Regions from separate parts of the Alicycliphilus sp. T452 genome, predicted to be linked through region 2. Evidence: riboswitches for the same ligand, from Rfam matches in the RefSeq annotation. Region 2 holds a riboswitch; the other holds the start of a gene.
The links. A riboswitch is a leader RNA that binds a small molecule or an ion and turns the genes downstream of it on or off. The one in region 2 is predicted to bind S-adenosylhomocysteine.
Positions count from the first base shown of each region.

Region 1 (3,788 bases), on a different contig from region 2:
GCGGATGCGCCGCTCGACCTCGGCGTAGAGGCCGGCGTCGCGCACGATGCCGCCCTTGCCCACCTGGCCGGGCTGCAGCTCGAACTGGGGCTTGACCAGCATGAGCAGGTCGCCGCCCGGCGCCAGCAGCGACACCAGGGCCGGCAGCACCAGGGTCAGCGAGATGAAGGACAGGTCGCCGGTGACCAGGCCGAACGCGCCCGGGATGATCACGTCCTCGCGCCCTGGCAGGCGCCGGCGCAGGGTGGCGAGCCGGCCCTCGGCGCGCTCCCGCGCCCTGGCGGAGCGCTCGGCCTTGAAGGCCTCGATCTCGTGCTCCTTGGCGTCCTCGCTGTCGTCGTATGCGTCGTCGACCAGGCCGCCGTTGCGCATCCAGGCGTAAGGCGCCTCGGGCTGGGTGTCGTTGTCCTCGGGCTCGGCCTCGACGCGTTCGCACAAGGCTTCCTCGCAGGCCTCGGCCAGAGCCTCGGGCGTCATGTGGCGCGCGTTCAGCCCCTCCACGCCGATCACGCGCGGGTCGGTGCGCAGGCGCTCGTGCAGCTGGCCCTGGCCCACGTCCACGCCCACGACCTGCGCCGCGCCGCGCTGCAGCAGGCAGTCGGTGAAGCCGCCCGTGCTCTGGCCCACGTCCAGGCAGCGCAGGCCCGCGACCTGGATGCCCGTGGCGGCCAGCGCGCCTTCGAGCTTGAGCCCGCCGCGCGAGAGGTACTTGGCCTCTGCCGCGTCGAGCAGCTGCAGCTCGGCGCCCGCGGGGATGTCGTCGCCGTTCTTGGCGACCCTGTTCCAGGGCAGCGTCGGCGCCAGGCGCCACTGCACGCCGGCGGCGATCAGGCGCTGGGCCTGCGAGCGGGTGGCGGCGTGGCCGCCTTCCACGAGGAATACGTCTGCGCGCATGGCGCCTGTCCTTTATGAGTCAAATCGGGCTCCAGCGCTTTCTGGACAAGCGCTGGAAGCTATCAACTTAGTAGCGATAGGTGTCGGGCTTGTAAGGGCCGCTCTTGCTCACGCCGATGTAGGCGGCCTGCGCGTCGGTCAGCTCGGTGAGCTGCGCGCCGACCTTCTTCAGGTGCAGGCGGGCCACCTTCTCGTCGAGGACCTTGGGCAGCACGTAGACCTTGCCCGCCTCGTAGGCGTCGGGGCGCGTGTACAGCTCGATCTGCGCCAGCGTCTGGTTGGCGAACGAGTTGGACATGACGAAGCTCGGGTGGCCCGTGGCGCAGCCCAGGTTCACCAGGCGGCCCTTGGCCAGCAGGATGATCTTCTTGCCGTCGGGGAAGGTGATGTGGTCCACCTGGGGCTTGATCTCTTCCCACTGGCAGTGGGCTTCCAGCCTGGCGACCTGGATCTCGTTGTCGAAGTGGCCGATGTTGCAGACGATGGCCTCATCCTTCATCGCCTGCATGTGCTCGAAGGTGATGACGTCGCGGTTGCCCGTGGTGGTCACGAAGATGTCGGCTCGTGGCGCGGCGTACTCCATGGTCACCACGCGGTAGCCTTCCATGGCCGCCTGCAGCGCGTTGATGGGGTCGATCTCGGTCACCCACACCTGGGCGCTGAGCGCGCGCAGCGCCTGGGCGCTGCCCTTGCCCACGTCGCCATAGCCGCAGACTACGGCCACCTTGCCGGCGATCATCACGTCGGTGGCGCGCTTGATGCCGTCCACCAGCGACTCGCGGCAGCCGTAGAGGTTGTCGAACTTGCTCTTGGTCACCGAGTCGTTCACGTTGATGGCGCGGAACTTGAGCGTGCCCTTGGCGGACATCTCGTTCAAGCGGTGCACGCCGGTGGTGGTCTCCTCGGTCACGCCGACGATCCGGGCGCTCTTGCGGCTGTACCAGGTGGCATCCTCGGCCAGCTTGGCGCGGATGGCGGCGAAGACGATCTTCTCCTCCTCGCTGCCCGGGTGGGCCAGCACGGACAGGTCCTTCTCGGCGCGCATGCCCAGATGCATGAGCATGGTGGCGTCGCCGCCGTCGTCCAGGATCATGTTCGGGCCTTCGTCATCGGCGCCCTTGGGGCCGAACTCGAAGATGCGGTGGGTGTAGTCCCAGTAGTCTTCGAGCGACTCGCCCTTGACGGCGAACACCGGCACGCCCGTGGCGGCGATGGCCGCGGCCGCGTGGTCCTGCGTGGAGAAGATGTTGCACGAGGCCCAGCGCACGTCGGCACCCAGCGCCTTGAGCGTCTCGATCAGCACGGCGGTCTGGATCGTCATGTGCAGGCTGCCGGTGATGCGCGCGCCCTTGAGCGGCTGCTGCGCGGCGAATTCCTCGCGCACGGCCATCAGGCCGGGCATCTCGGTCTCGGCGATGCGGATTTCCTTGCGGCCCCAGTCGGCCAGGGAAATGTCGGCGATGGCCGAATCTGGGGAGGCTTTGAGAACTGCGCTCATGGCGGCTTCCTTCTGAGAAGATGTGAAAAAGCCACGCGCCTGGGGGATGGAACCGTTCACCGCACAGGACTGGCGTGGGTGAGCGTCGTTGCAAGAATGGGTTCCGAGCCTCACGCCCCGCCGGTAGCTGGGGGCGCTGCAACGCTCCTCGGAATCATCAATTATAGAGTTGTCGCCTGCGTGGCTGCCGTGCCCTGCGCGGCGCCCGACACTGGAACATTCATTTTTTTCAGGAGCACTGCATGGACCCCAAGGACAAGGTCGCCATCGTCACCGGCGGCGCCAGCGGCATCGGCCGCGCGCTCGCGCAGCGGCTCGCGGCCGAGGGCGCGCGCGTGGTCGTGGCCGACCTGCACCTGGAGCCGGCGCAGGCCGTGGCCGACGAGGTCAAAGGCCTGGCCGTGCGCTGCGATGTCAGCCGCGAGGCCGACATCCAGGCCCTGGTGGCCGCCACGCGCGAGCGCTACGGCCGCGTGGACGCCTACTTCTCCAACGCCGGCATCCTGGGCCGCCCCGGCGGCATCGAGCTGGAGGACCCGCTGTGGGAAGCCATGTGGCACATCCACGGCATGGCCCACGTGTGGGCGGCGCGCGCCGTGGTGCCCGCCATGGTGGAGCACGGCGAGGGCTTCTTCCTCGTCACCGCCTCGGCGGCGGGGCTGCTCAGCATCGTCGAATCGGCCCCGTATGCCGTGACCAAGCACGCGGCCGTGGCCTTCGCCGAGTGGCTGCGCATCGCCTACGGGCGGCGCGGCGTGCAGGTGGCCTGCCTGTGCCCGCAGGCGGTGCAGACGGCCATGATCCCGGACGACGGCGGCTCGGCCGGCGTGGACGGCGTCCTGCCGCCCGGGCAGGTGGCGGGCGACGTGCTGCAGGCCATGCGCAGCGGCCAGTTCCTGGTGCTGCCCCACGCCGAGGTGGCACAGTACTACGCCGCCAAGGCGCAGAACCCCGACCGCTGGCTGGGCGGCATGCAGAAGCACTACGCGCGGCACATGCAGCAGCAGAGCTGAGGGCGGCCGGTAAAATCGCGGGCACTCTCCGGCGCGGTCCCGTCCGCGCCGCCGCATTGCCCGGGGGGCCCGCAGGCCCCTGCCACCCACCTCTGGAACCCTCGTGTCCTACGCCTCCGAAACCCGGCGCCGCCGCACCTTTGCCATCATCTCCCACCCCGACGCGGGCAAGACCACGCTGACCGAGAAGCTGCTGCTGTTCTCGGGCGCCATCCAGATCGCCGGCGCCGTCAAGGGCCGCAAGGCGAGCCGCCACGCCACGTCCGACTGGATGGAAATCGAGAAGCAGCGCGGCATCTCGGTGGCATCGAGCGTGATGCAGATGAGCTACCGCGAACACGTCATCAACCTGCTCGACACGCCCGGCCACAAGGACTTCTCCG
Region 1 is NZ_JBTNEH010000011.1:116,217-120,004, reverse strand. It holds gene ACX12L_RS12005 (TlyA family RNA methyltransferase) at 1-894, opposite strand, end outside; gene ahcY (adenosylhomocysteinase) at 962-2,392, opposite strand; S-adenosyl-L-homocysteine riboswitch at 2,466-2,548, opposite strand; gene ACX12L_RS11995 (SDR family oxidoreductase) at 2,635-3,405, shown strand; gene ACX12L_RS11990 (peptide chain release factor 3) at 3,509-3,788, shown strand, end outside.
Region 1: another riboswitch for S-adenosylhomocysteine. It lies ahead of ahcY (adenosylhomocysteinase); the one in region 2 lies ahead of metH (methionine synthase).

Region 2 (3,788 bases):
AGGCCCTGCTGGAGCTGATCGCCCGCGTGGGCCCGTCGCAGGCCAGCGTGCTGCTGCTGGGCGAATCGGGTACGGGCAAGGAACTGGCCGCGCGCGCCGTGCACCAGGCCAGCCCCCGCGCCGCCCATCCCCTGGTGGTGGTGGACTGCGCCAGCCTGCCGGAGACGCTGTTCGAGAGCGAAGTCTTCGGCCACGAGAGAGGCGCCTTCACCGGGGCCCACGCCGCCCGCGCCGGCTTGGTGGAAGCGGCGCACGGCGGCACGCTGTTCCTGGACGAGGTGGGCGACATCCCGCTGACCATGCAGGTCAAGCTGCTGCGCCTGCTCGAAAGCGGTACCTACCGCCGCGTGGGCCACACCGAGCTGCGCCGCGCCGACATCCGACTGGTGGCCGCCACGCACCGCGACCTGCGCGCCCTGGTGCGCGAGGGGCGCTTCCGCCAGGACCTGTACTACCGCCTCAGCACCTTCCCCATCCGCCTGCCCGCGCTGCGCGAGCGCGTGCAGGACATTCCGCTGCTGGCCGAATCGCTGCTGCAGCGCGTTGCGCCCGGGCGCCGCCTCGCCCTCGCGCCCGCCGCGCTGCGCTGCCTGGCGCAGCACCCGTTCCCGGGCAACGTGCGCGAACTGCGCAACGTGCTGGAGCGCGCCGCGCTGCTGACCGACGGCGACACCCTCACGGCCGCCGCCGTGGCGCGCGCGCTCTCGTTCGACCAGGACGCCCGCGCCCCCCAGGCCGGCGGCGACGGCCCTCCCGGCACCGACCTGCGCAGCCTGGAGGCGGCCGCCCTGCGCACCGCGCTGCACACCCCGGGCCGCACGCGCCGCGAACTGGCCCAGGACCTGGGCATCAGCCCGCGCACCCTGTACCGCAAGCTGCGCGCGCTGCAGCCCTGATAGCTGCCAGCGCTTGCCAGCAAAGGGCTGGGGCCGGTTTTTGCCGATAATGGCGCCCATGCCCCGCCGCCGCCTGAGCACCCCCATTCATGCCGCCAGCACCGTGCTGGCGCTGGTGCTGCTGGCCGCCTGCGCGGCGCCCGCGCCCGCGCCCAAGGGCGAAGTCCAGGGAGCGGACGCCAGCGTGCAGGAATGGGGCCAGTCCGACATGAATCGCGTGGCCTCCGTGGCCATGCGCGAGAACCTGGAAGGCCTGCTTCGCCTGGCCGACAAGCTCTACCGCCGCAACCCGTCCGAGTGGCGCAAGGGCGGAGCCGCCAGCCGCGAGGACGCCGTGGCGCGGCTGCGCGCCGCCATCGACCAGCGCAGCGGCTGGCCCGCGCTGCAGCAGCGCCGCGACATCGACGCGCTGGCGCTGGCCCTGTCGCCCGGCTACGCGGGCGACCGCGTCGCGGGCTTCATCTACGCCGTGGCCGACATGCTCATCGCCGCCCACGGCGGCAAGACCGAGTTCTACCTGGTCGACGGCCAGGACGCGCAGCACCTCCACAACGCCGCGCGCAACCTGGAAGTGGCCGTGTGGATGCTCGCGCAGCGGCGCACCCCCACGGGCGCGCCCTTGCTGCTGGCCGACGAGATCAGCGCCGCCGAGCGCAACCTGAGCTACGAGCGCGAGTTCGGCAAGATCATCGCGCGCGTGGACCTGCTGGCGCAGGTCACCACCGAGAAATACCGCCGCGCCGTCATCGGCTACGTGCAGGGGCTGGTGGGCGGCACGTTCATGCAGTTCCTGCCGGTGCGGTAGCCGCTGCCCGCCCGGAAAGAGGGCGGCGCACTCACCAAGGCAAGGCGCCTGAGATCGTGGACACGTTCTGAGGCGAGTCCCCCGCGCCGGCGCCGGGAAAAAGGCCCCGCGCTTGGCCCTGCGGCGCGAGGCGATAAGGCAAATCAGTAAAATCCACGCCTTTCCCCCAAGGAGCGTTGCAGCGGGCCGGCCAGCGGACCGTCAGGCTTGGGGCCGCATTTCCCTTCGCAACGACGCTCACCTGTACCCCCGAACCGTTTGCACAGGTGAGTCCGATGCCCGCTGTCTCCGTCCCCCCCATGAAGCTTTCCGGCCTGGAGCCGGTATTGATTGGCGAAGGCTCCTTGTTCGTCAACGTCGGCGAGCGCACCAATGTCACCGGCTCCAAGGCCTTCGCGCGCATGATCCTGGGCGAGCAGTACGAGCAGGCCCTGTCGGTGGCGCGCCAGCAGGTGGAGAACGGCGCCCAGGTCATCGACGTGAACATGGACGAGGCCATGCTCGACAGCAAGGCCGCCATGGTGCGCTTCCTCAACCTGATCGCGTCGGAGCCCGACATCGCCAGGGTGCCGGTCATGGTGGACAGCTCCAAGTGGGAGGTCATTGAGGCCGGCCTGCGCTGCCTGCAGGGCAAGGGCATCGTCAACTCCATCAGCATGAAGGAGGGCGTGGAGGAGTTCAAGCGCCAGGCAAAACTCATCAGGCGGTACGGCGCCGCCGCCGTGGTCATGGCCTTCGACGAGCAGGGCCAGGCCGACACCTTCGCGCGCAAGACCGAGATCTGCGCGCGCGCATACCGCATCCTGGTGGATGAGGTGGGCTTCGCGCCCGAGGACATCATCTTCGACCCCAACATCTTCGCCATCGCCACCGGCATCGAGGAGCACGCCAACTACGCCGTGGACTTCATCGAGGCCACGCGCTGGATCAAGCAGCACCTGCCGGGCGCCAAGGTTTCGGGCGGCGTGTCCAACGTGAGCTTCAGCTTCCGCGGCAACGACCCGGTGCGCGAGGCCATCCACACCGTGTTCCTGTACCACGCCATTGCGGCGGGCATGGACATGGGCATCGTCAACGCCGGCATGGTGGGTGTGTACGACGACCTGGAGCCGACCTTGCGCGAGCGCGTGGAGGACGTGGTGCTCAACCGCCGCCCGGACGCGGCCGAGCGCCTGCTGGAGATCGCCGAGGCTGCCAAGGGCGCGGCCAAGGACGACAGCAAGAAGCTCGAATGGCGCGGCACGCCCGAGGCGCCCAGGCCCGTGGGCGAGCGCCTGTCGCACGCGCTGGTGCACGGCATCACCGACTTCATCACCCTGGACACCGAGGAGGCCTACCAGCAGATCGTGGTGCAAGGCGGCGGCCGCCCGCTGCACGTGATCGAGGGCCCGCTCATGGACGGCATGAACATCGTCGGCGACCTGTTCGGCGCCGGCAAGATGTTCCTGCCCCAGGTGGTCAAGAGCGCGCGCGTGATGAAGCAGGCCGTGGCCCACCTGATCCCCTACATCGAGGAGGAAAAGCGCCAGCAGGAGGCCGCGGGCCTGGACGTGACGAGCAAGGGCAAGATCGTCATCGCCACCGTCAAGGGCGACGTGCACGACATCGGCAAGAACATCGTCACCGTGGTCCTGCAGTGCAACAACTTCGAGGTCATCAACATGGGCGTGATGGTGCCCTGCCACGAGATCCTGGCGCGCGCCAAGGCCGAGGGCGCGGACATCGTGGGACTGTCCGGCCTCATCACCCCCAGCCTGGAAGAGATGCAGTACGTGGCGGGCGAGATGCACAAGGACGACTACTTCCGCATCAAGAAGATCCCGCTCCTGATCGGTGGCGCCACCTGCTCGCGCGTGCACACCGCCGTGAAGATCGCGCCGCAGTACGAAGGCCCCGTGGTCTACGTGCCCGACGCCTCGCGCAGCGTGAGCGTGGCGCAAAGCCTGCTGGGCGAGGGCAAGAACGCGTATCTCGCCGAGGTGCAGGCCGACTACGACCACGTGCGCGAGCTGCACGCCAAACGCAAGAAGCTGCCCATGTGGACGATAGACAAGGCGCGCGCCAACGCCACGCGGCTCGACTACGCG
Region 2 is NZ_JBTNEH010000007.1:4,000-7,787, reverse strand. It holds gene ACX12L_RS07990 (sigma-54 interaction domain-containing protein) at 1-896, shown strand, start outside; gene ACX12L_RS07985 (hypothetical protein) at 955-1,701, shown strand; S-adenosyl-L-homocysteine riboswitch at 1,864-1,947, shown strand; gene metH (methionine synthase) at 1,977-3,788, shown strand, end outside.